DNA from 3 places in the Microbispora sp. NPDC049633 genome. Region 2 is predicted to be linked to each of the others. Evidence: riboswitches for the same ligand, from Rfam matches in the RefSeq annotation. Region 2 holds a riboswitch; each other region holds the start of a gene.
What was found. Region 2 has a riboswitch for cobalamin ahead of AB0J39_RS36705 (cobyric acid synthase). Riboswitches for the same ligand answer to the same signal wherever they lie in the genome.

Region 1 (3,265 bases), on a different contig from region 2:
GATCGACCAGCAACGCGAGACCGCGATCGCGCTGCAGCGCGCCATCCTCGGCCCCGCCCAGCTGCCCGACGGGTTCGCCGTGCGCTACGAGCCCGCCACCCGGCCACTGGAGGTCGGCGGCGACTGGTACGACACCATCGCCCTGCCCGGCGGACGCATCGGCATCGTCGTCGGCGACTGCGTCGGTCGCGGGGTGGAGGCCGCGGCCGTCATGGGACAGCTGCGCAGCGCCTGCCGCGCGCTGCTCCTGCAGGACGACAGCCCGGCCCGCGTGCTCATGGCCCTCGACCAGTTCGCCGCCGGTGTCCCCGGAGCCCGGTGCACCACGGTCTTCTGCGGCGTCCTCGACCCGGAGACCGGGCACCTGTCGTACTCCAGCGCCGGACATCCCCCCGGCATCCTCGCCCACCCCGACGGCAGCACCGGCCTGCTCGACGGCGGACGTTCCGTCCCCCTCGCCGTCCGCCCGGGCGCGACGCGCCCGGAGGGCGAGGCGGTCATCCCCGCGCGTGCCACGCTCATGCTCTACACGGACGGCCTGGTCGAACGGCGTCGCAGCTCGCTGTATTCGGGCATCGACCAGGCCAGCCGAGCCGTACAGGACGGCAGGAACGTCGCGGTCGACGACCTCGCCACGCAGGTGATGATCCGCCTGGCGCCCGCCGACGGCTACGACGACGACGTCGCTCTGCTGCTCTACCGGCACCCGGCCCCGCTGGAGATGACGTTCCCCGCCGAGTCGTCGCAGCTCGCGCCCGTCCGCAAGGCGTTGCGGAGCTGGCTCGGCCAGTGCGACCTGCCTGCCCAGATCGTGCAGAACGTCCTGGTCGCCGCCGGTGAGGCGTGCGCCAACGCCATCGAGCACGGCCATCGCCACGCTCCGGGCGACGTCGTCCGCATCCGGGCCGAGGCGTCCGTCGACAACCTGCGCCTCACCGTCGCCGACACCGGCCGCTGGAAGTCCCCGCAACCCGAGGTGAACAGCCACCGCGGCCGCGGCGTCGCCCTCATGCGCGCCATGATGCAGCAGGTCACCATCACCCCTGGCCCGTCCGGCACCACCGTCGACATGCAGATGAGGATCGCCTGATGACCACGCCGCTCACCCTCACCCCCGGCCATGGCCCTGACGGCGCCGCCCTGCTGACCGTCGCCGGTGAGATCGACATGAGCAACACCGACACCCTCGCCGCCGCCCTCGACCGCACGCCGGGCCCCGTCGTCCTCGACCTGACCCTCGTCGAATACCTCGACAGCGCGGGCCTGAGCGTCCTGTTCGCCCACGCCGACCGCATCACCCTCATCGCCAACCCCCTGCTGAGCCCCGTCCTGACCATCTCCGGGCTCGCCGACCTCGCCACCGTCCGGGACGGCGATCCCGACGCCCGGTGAGGCCGGGTCCTGCGGTCTGACCGGTAGGCACCTCCGTGGAGGGTTGACGCGAACGGGAGGAAGGGATACGTTCCGGTAGATTTCACGATCGTCCAAGGGAAATCCGGTGAGATGCCGGTGCGGACGCGCCACTGTATCCGGGACGCACATCCCGGGAGCCAGGTCGCTTGGGCCTTCGTGACCTCGCATGGTGGGACGCGTCATCCCTGAGGAGGCCTGTATGAGTGGAATGTCCACTTCTTCTGTCATCCCGATCCCTCGGCTGAGGCTCTGGCTGCTGACCGTGCCGGTGTTGCTGCTGATCGCCTACCTGGTCCTGATGGACAACGGGGCGATCTCGCAGACCGGTGCCTATCTGCACGAGCTCATGCACGACGGGCGTCATCTGCTCGGCGTGCCCTGCCACTAGGCGCGGGCGTGGTACGCACCCTGGTGGTCAGGGGCCTGCTTCTGGGCCTGCTGGCCGGATTCATCGCGGGCGGCTTCGCCTTCGTCGTCGGCGAGCCGCGGGTCGAGAGCGCGATCGCGCTGGAGGAGGCCCACGCCGCGCACGGTCACGGTCACGACCACGGCGAGGAGGAACTGGTCGGTAGACCGGTGCAGAAGGCCGGATTGTTCCTCGCCACCGGCCTGTACGGGCTCGCGGTGGGAGGGATCTTCGCCCTCGCGTACGCCGCGCTGCGCGGGCGGATCGGCCCTCGGTCGGAGGGCGGGCTGGCGCTCGCCGCCGCCGGGACGGCGTTCGTGGCGATGATTCTGGTGCCGTTCGTGAAATATCCGGCGAACCCGCCGGCCGTCGGAGACCCGGAGACAATCAACAGCCGCACCGTGCTCTACCTGGTGATGGTCCTCGTCGGGCTCGCCGCGGCGGTGATCGCGGTGGCGACCGCGCGCAGAGTCACCGCGGGGCCCTGGGCGCGGTGGACCGCGGCGGCGCTGGCGTTCCTGGTCCCGGTGGTAGCCGCCTGGATTCTGCTGCCCACCGTCGACGAGGTGCCCGAGGGCTTCCCCGCCACCTTGCTGTGGCAGTTCAGGCTCGCGTCGCTGGGGACTCAGCTGGTCTTCTGGACGGCCTTCGGGGTGCTGTTCGGGTGGGTGAGCGACCGGGCGGCGGGACGCGCGCGGGCCGTCCCGGCCACCGCCGCCACGCAGAGCTGAGCCGGGCACGGTGCTGCTCGTCCGGCACGCCACCACGCCGGAGATGCGGGCCGCCCGGTTTCCCCTGACCGATCGCGACGCCGACCCGGCGAGCCTGGCCAGGGCCGCCGCCCTGGCTCCGCTGACGGCGGGCTCGGCCGGGTGGGCCGGTCCCGCCGTCGCCGCGCGCCAGACCGCCGCCGCCATCGGCCTGCGGGCGCGGGTGGCGCCGGCGCTCGCCGAGGCGGACGTCGGCCGGTGGCGCGGTCTGCCGTACGAGCAGGTCGCGCGGGAGGAGCCGGACGCCTTGGTGAGCTGGCTGACCGACCCCCACGTGGTTCCGCACGGCGGCGAGAGCCTGAGCGCGCACGCCGCGCGGGTCGCCGGCTGGCTCGACCTGATGCGCGCGGAGCCGGGGGTCGTCGCCGTGTGCGACGCGGGCACGATCCGGGCGGCGATCGGTCATGCGCTGGGGCTCGATCCGCCGGGCGCCGCCCTCTTCGATCTCGCGCCGCTGTCGGTCACCGAGTTGCTCGCCACGCGGGACGGCTGGCGGGTCGCCTACGTCAACCGGAAGGTCCCGTCGTGAGCCCGCGCGAACGCGGCGAGCCCGGCGGCGACGGCGCCCCCGTCACGGCACCGGCTCCCCGCCTGCTCGGCGCGCTCCGGGTCACCCTGGCGGTGCTCCCCGAGGTGCGGGAGCGCGGGCGGGGCCACGCCGGACGGCCGGACACCT
Region 2 (3,265 bases):
CGGCGCGAAGCCCTCGCCGGTCAGCAGGAGCGTGTCGGACAGGAAGCGCCGCAGCTCCGCCAGGTTGTCCGGGCCGCCCTCGGCCAGATAGGCGAGCGCCTGGGCCGCGACCCCCGACGGCACGGTGGACATCGCCATCAGCGCGGCGTCCGGGGCCTGCTCGCCGCCGAGCACGACCGTGGGCAGCCCGGCGGCCAGCACGGCGTCGAGCCCCTCGGGCCAGGAGCGCCTGCCCCCGAGCAGCCGGACGACGACGGCGTCCACACCGTCCACGAGGGCGGGCACGTCCTCGGGGGCCGTACGCGCGGGGTTGGCGACCCGCCAGCCGGCCCCGCCGCGGGTGGCGGCGAGCAGCTCGGTGTCGGCGGTGGACAGCAGCAGCAGCATCGTCGGCGGCATCGTCGGCGGCATCGTCATGGGCGGTCCTCCCGCAACGTGATCTCGGCGGTGGGCAGGCCGGTGGGCAGGCCGCGCTCGATGAGCCGCCACACGGCCTCGGTGTCCAGGTGCTCCTCGACGAGGTCGCCCAGCGCGTCGAGACGGGCCTCCCGGTGCGCGGCGAACGCGCCGGTCCCCGGCAGCCAGGCCCGGCCCGCGACGGCGGCGACCTCGGTGAGGAAGGCCCGGCGGAAGCCGTCCCGCTCGAACAGGCCGTGCCAGGTCGTGCCCCACACCGCGCCAGCGCGGCAGCCGTCGAGGAAAGGCTCGCCTCCGTCGGGGGTCACCCGGCCGTGGTGGATCCGGTAGCCGGTCACCTCGTGGCCCCGCCACTCGCCCTTCGCGAGCGTGAGCACCTTGTCCGGCGCGTACGCCGTGCGGGCGGGCAGCAGGCCGAGACCGGGCACGCGGCCCGCCCGGCTCTCCACGTCGTCGTCGATGACCGTGCCGAGCATCTGGAATCCGCCGCAGATCCCTAGCACCGGGCCGCCCTCGGCGGCGCGGCGGCGCAGCGCCTCGTCCAGGCCGCGCTCGCGCAGCCAGGCGAGGTCGCCGACGGTGGCGCGGGTGCCGGGCAGCACGACGAGGTCGGCGTCGGAGAGCTCGGCGGGGGCGGTGACCAGGCGCACGCTCACCCCCGGTTCGGCGGCCAGCGCGTCGGCGTCGGTGACGTTGGACATCCGCGGCAGCCGTACGAGGGCCACGCGCAGGACCTCACGCCCGACCGGCGGGGTGATCAGGCCGGGACGGCTGTCGAGGTCGAGGGAGTCCTCCACGTCGAGCCAGAGCCCGGACCGCCACGGCAGCACGCCGAGACACGGACGGCCCGTCGCCTCCGCCAGCCAGTCGAGCCCCGGCCGCAGCAGCGCGAGGTCGCCCCGGAACTTGTTGACCACGAAGCCGACGATGTGCCGCTGGTCGTGCCGGTCGAGCACGGCGAGGGTGCCGGCGAAGTGCGCGAGCACGCCGCCCCTGTCGATGTCGCCGACGACCAGCGCGGGCAGGCCGGCGGCGCGGGCCAGGCCCATGTTGGCGATGTCGCGGTCGCGCAGGTTGACCTCGGCCGGGCTGCCCGCGCCCTCGCAGATCACCACGTCGTAGCGGCGGCGCAGGCCGTCCAGCGCGTCGAGGGCGACGTCGAGCAGGCGCATCTTGTGGTCGCGGTAGGACAGGGCGTCCACGTCGGCGTGCGCCCGGCCGAGCACGACGACGTGGGAGTGCCGCTCCCCGGCCGGTTTGATGAGCACGGGGTTCATCGCGGCCTCGGGCTCGACGCGGGCCGCCGCGGCCTGCATCGCCTGGGCCCGCCCGATCTCGCCGCCGTCGGCGGTGACCATGGAGTTGAGCGCCATGTTCTGCGCCTTGAACGGCGCGACCCGTACGCCGCGCCGGGCCAGCCACCGGCACAGGCCGGCCACCAGGACGCTCTTTCCGGCATCGGAGGTCGTGCCCGCCACGAGCAGGCCGCCACCGGCGGGCACGTCAGGTGACGGAGCGCGATACCGGCAGCGAGGCGCGTCTGCGCAGGCCTGTCCGGGCCATGGCATGTCCCCCCTGGGGGTGTCCGCGCCCCCGGTAGAAGGTCCGACGGCCGGAGTATCCTGGCTCCCGGATCGGCGCTCCCCTCAGCCTTCCCGCCCGTGGTGGGCAGTGGCGTGGGTGAGGGTCGCTCCCCGGTGACAGTGGCGGGACCGCGCCGGATTCACACCGGCTTCCTCCGCGTCCGTCGCTTGCGGTGGTCAACATACACCTTTGTGCCGGATGTCCCGCAAGCGTGGTCTGTCTGATCTAGCGGGAACGCTAGGTGCGCCGCACGACGAACATAACGGTGGCGCTTCCCGATCATGCTTGTCATGATGCCGTGATGAGCGTGGTCGGGATGCTCCGGCGCGTGCTGGCCGAGCCCCTCCTGCTGGCCGCCGCGTTCGGCTCCATCCTGCTCGCCACCACGGCGATCTCGGCTCTGCTGCTGCACGCGGGGTCGGCGACCCAGGCGGGTGTCCGGCGGGCCCTGGAGACGGCGCCGCTCGCCGCCACCGCCACGGTCGTCACCTCCTCGGTCACGTCCGGGGACTTCGCCGCGATCGACCGGGCCGTCCGCGCGGGGGTCGCCCACGCCCACCAAGAGGTGCCCGTACGGGTCACCGTACGCGTCGAGTCCGCCTCCTACACCATTGAGGGACAGGATCGCGGCGGTCAGCCCGTCCTGACCCGGTTCACCGCGTACGAGGGACTGGACGGCCAGGCGGACCTGGTGAGCGGGCGCTGGCCCACGGAAGAGACGGCGGCGGCGCTCTCGGAGCAGGCCGCCCGGGCGATGGGAGTGTCGGCCGGCGACGAGTTCACCGTCGTCGGACGCCTGGACGGAGAGCCGGTCCGCGTGCACGTCACCGGCGTCTTCCGGCTCCGCGACCCCGACGACCCGCGCTGGAAGGGGGAGACCCTGCTGCGTTACGGCACGCAGACCGGCGACTTCACCTCCCACGGACCCCTGGTCGTGCCGGAGGGCACCTTCCTCGGCCGCTTCGGGACCGGAGTCTCGGCCCGCTGGCTCGCCGAACCCGACCTGCGCCGGCTCTCCCCCGACCGGCTGCGGTCGTTCGCGGCGTCGGTCGCCGGGACCTCCGCCGCCGTGCGGTCCGGCTGCCCCCGGTGCACGGTCACCGAGACGCTGTCCGGCACGCTGCTGCGGCTCGACCGCGGCGCCCTGGTCGCCCGCTCGACCATGCTGGTGCCGGTGCTCCAGCTGCTGGTGCTGAGCGCGTACGCGCTGGCGCTGACCGCGCGGCTGCTCGCCGAGCACCGTCGGATGGAGACGGCCCTGCTG
Region 3 (3,265 bases), on a different contig from region 2:
GGCGAACAACGCGAGCATGCAGGCGCTGGGCGGGGCCATGTTCGAGATCATCCCCGGCATCCCGATCATGCTGGCGGGGTAGGGCCCGGTCGCCACGAGGGCCGCCACCATCGCGAACCCGGCCACCGCGAGCCCGGCGGCCCGACGTCCCGTCAGCCACTCAAGGCCGCCCTCGGCGTACCGGATCCCGACCTGGTGGACCGCCAGCCAGACGAACGCCACGTTGAGGTAGCCGGCGGCCTCCAGACCGGAGAACCGGACCACGTCCATCAGCACCGCGCCGCCCGCCAGCACCGGCAGGGCCACTCCGGCCCGCACCCGCAGCAGGTGCGGCGTGGCCACCACGGCCAGCAGGTAGACCGCGAGGAACCAGAGCAGCTGGCCGACCGTCCGCGCGGCCACCTCCACCGGCTGCGCGGGCATGCCGAGGGCCTCCAGGAGGTGGGGGAGCGGCAGCCACAGGACCGCGAGCGGCACCACCGGCCAGGCCAGGCGGCGCACCCGCCGCGCCGTCCACTCCCGGGCCGTCCCGCCCCGGCGGGCGGCGGACCCGAAGCTGATCGCGTTGGCCGCGCCCCCGGCGAAGAAGACCAGCGGCATGACCTGCGAGATCCAGGTGACGTACGGCACCGCCGCCAGGGCGTTGCCCGTGGTCAGCCGTCCCTGGGCGTACGACAGGACCGGCATCGTCCAGTGCTGGACGACCACGAGGACCATCCCGAAGACGCGCAGGACGTCGATGAAGCGGTCCCGTGGCGCGGGCGCGGCCGGGGCCCTTTCCGGAGCGGGGGGAAGCATGGTCAGGGACATGGGGGACGCCTTCGCTGTGTCGGCCGGCGGACTGGTGCGCCTGCGGGCGGTGGGGGCTCGAAGCCGCGGTGGTCGCGGTGGTCGCGGTGGTCGCTGGCTCGGGGGCCCGGGCCTCGCGAGCGGTTCAAGCGTCCCGCCGCGGCCCCGGCCGGCACAGCGACGCGGTCCCTACTTCCGATCTTGGGTGGCCCCTACCGCGATGGTGGGGCCTGCCCTACCATCCCCGCGTACGCCCAGGCAGGAGCCCCGGCCGTCCATGCGCGGACGGGCCGGGGGCGGACGCCGGACAGGGGATTGGTACCGTTGCGTCCGACGCGCGCCGCGTAGCGAAGTCCGGTGAGAATCCGGCGCTGTCCCGCAACTGTGGTTCCCCGCCCCCGGGGACGAGCCAGGTCGCCTGCGCTGCGCGCCGACGCCATCGACCCTCGTGGAAAAGGGTGATCCGTCGCTTCCAGCGGGTCCCTCGATTCCCGGCATTCCCCCTGATGGAGGACCCTCGTGAGGCCCGTACGCACGGCCGTCGCGGGTGTGGTGCTGGGCGTGCTCGGACTGGCCGGCTGCGGTCAGACCGACGGCGCCGCCACGTCCGCGGACCCCGCCCCCGCAGTCTCGAACACCGCCGCCTCGACCACCGCCGCCTCGACCACCGGCGCCTCGACCACCGGCGCCTCGACCACCGGGGGGCAGGGCGCCTTCCCCGTCACCGTGCAGGCCGGAAACGGCGCGGTGACCATCTCCAAGCGCCCCGAGCACATCGTGTCGCTCTCGCCCACGGCCACCGAGATCCTTTTCGCGATCGGCGCGGGCGCGCAGGTGTCGGCGGTGGACGACCAGTCGAACTACCCGCCGGAGGCGCCGAAGACCTCGCTGTCGGGGTTCAAGCCCAACGTCGAGGCGATCGTGGCCGCCAAGCCCGACCTCGTCGTGCTCGCCAACGACCTGGAAGGCGTCGTGGCCGGTCTGGGGAAGGTCGGCGTGCCGGTGCTGCTCGAACCCGCCGCGACCAAGCTGGACGACACCTACGACCAGATCAGGGACCTCGGCGCGGCCACCGGCAACACGGCCAAGGCCGAGGAGGTGGCGAACGGCGTCAAGCAGAAGATCGACGCCCTCGCGGCGGCGGCGCCGAAGGGCAAGAGCCTGACGTACTACCACGAGCTGGACAGCACGCCCTACGCGGCGACGTCGAGCACCTTCATCGGGCAGGTCTACAACCTTTTCGGGCTGAAGAACATCGCCGACGAGGCGCCCGACGCGGCGGGCGGATACCCCAAGCTGTCGGCGGAGTTCATCGCCAAGGCCGACCCCGACCTGATCTTCCTGGGTGACACCAAGTGCTGCGGCCAGAACGCCGCCACGCTGGCCAAGCGGCCCGGCTGGTCCGGCCTGTCCGCGGTGAAGAAGGGCCGCGTGGTGGAGCTGGACGACGACATCGCCTCCCGCTGGGGACCGCGGGTCGCCGATCTCGCCCAGGCCGTCGGCGACGCCGTGCAGAAGGCGGCGAGCTGAGCCCGTGAACGCGTGGCCGGTGAATGCGTGGTGACGCCGTGACCCCGGCCCGGCGCTGGCGGGCGCTGCTCGTCGCGTCCGCCGTGCTGGCGGCCAGCCTCGCCGCCGGCCTGGCGGTGGGCGCGGCGGGCATCTCGCCGCGCGCCATCGGACTGGCGCTGCTCGACCGGCTGCCGCTGGTGTCCCTGCACTCGGGGCTCGCGCAGGTCGAAGAGAACCTGCTGTTCCAGCTCCGGGTGCCCCGGGTGCTGCTCGCCGCCGTCGTCGGCGGGCTGCTGGCCATGGCGGGAGCGGGCTACCAGGGTGTGTTCCGCAACCCGCTGGCCGACCCGTACCTGCTCGGCGCGGCGTCCGGGGCCGGCCTCACGGTCACGCTCGTCGTGGTCTTCCTGGGCGGCGAGGCCGGGGTGACCGCGGTGCCGGTCGCCGCCTTCGCCGGGGCCGTCGGCGGGGTGTTCCTCGCGTACGCGCTGGGCCACACGGCGGGCCGGGGCGGCGGCACCGCGACCCTGGTGCTCGCCGGGGTCGCGGTCACCTCGTTCCTCACCGCGATCCAGACCTTCGTGCAGCAGCTCAAGGTGCAGGAACTGCCGCGGATCTACGCCTGGATCCTCGGCGACGTCGGCGGCGGCTGGGACCAGGTCCGCATGATCGCGCCGTACGCCGTGGTGTCGACCGTCGTCATGCTGCTGCACGGGCGGCTGCTCGACGTGCTGTCGGTCGGCGACGAGGAGGCGGTCAGCCTCGGCCTGCACGCGGCGCGCGTGCGATTCGCCGTGGTGCTGGCCGCCTCGCTCGCCACCGCGGCGGCGGTCGCGGTCAGCGGGCTGATCGCGTTCGTCGGGATCGTCGTGCCGCACGTGGTCAGGCGGCTCGCCGGCTGGTCGTACCGGATCGTGCTGCCGCTGTCGTTCCTCGGCGGCGCGGCGTTCCTCGTGCTCGCCGA

Region 1: it holds a riboswitch for cobalamin, as region 2 does, so the genes downstream of both, AB0J39_RS00650 (CbtB-domain containing protein) here and AB0J39_RS36705 (cobyric acid synthase) in region 2, are expected to answer to the same signal.
Region 3: it holds a riboswitch for cobalamin, as region 2 does, so the genes downstream of both, AB0J39_RS36230 (ABC transporter substrate-binding protein) here and AB0J39_RS36705 (cobyric acid synthase) in region 2, are expected to answer to the same signal.

What each region holds. Positions count from the first base shown of each region.
Region 1 covers NZ_JBFAOO010000001.1:129,403-132,667, forward strand. The annotation lists gene AB0J39_RS00640 (SpoIIE family protein phosphatase) at 1-1,090, shown strand, start outside; gene AB0J39_RS00645 (STAS domain-containing protein) at 1,090-1,392, shown strand; cobalamin riboswitch at 1,449-1,578, shown strand; gene AB0J39_RS00650 (CbtB-domain containing protein) at 1,613-1,801, shown strand; gene AB0J39_RS00655 (CbtA family protein) at 1,810-2,550, shown strand; gene AB0J39_RS00660 (histidine phosphatase family protein) at 2,561-3,118, shown strand; gene AB0J39_RS00665 (hypothetical protein) at 3,115-3,265, shown strand, end outside.
Region 2 covers NZ_JBFAOO010000281.1:2,790-6,054, reverse strand. The annotation lists partial or broken gene AB0J39_RS36710 (cobaltochelatase subunit CobN) at 1-387, opposite strand, end outside; gene AB0J39_RS36705 (cobyric acid synthase) at 414-1,919, opposite strand; cobalamin riboswitch at 2,033-2,156, opposite strand; gene AB0J39_RS36700 (FtsX-like permease family protein) at 2,303-3,265, shown strand, end outside.
Region 3 covers NZ_JBFAOO010000268.1:434-3,698, forward strand. The annotation lists partial or broken gene AB0J39_RS36225 (acyltransferase) at 1-810, opposite strand, end outside; cobalamin riboswitch at 1,094-1,230, shown strand; gene AB0J39_RS36230 (ABC transporter substrate-binding protein) at 1,309-2,319, shown strand; gene AB0J39_RS36235 (iron ABC transporter permease) at 2,343-3,265, shown strand, end outside.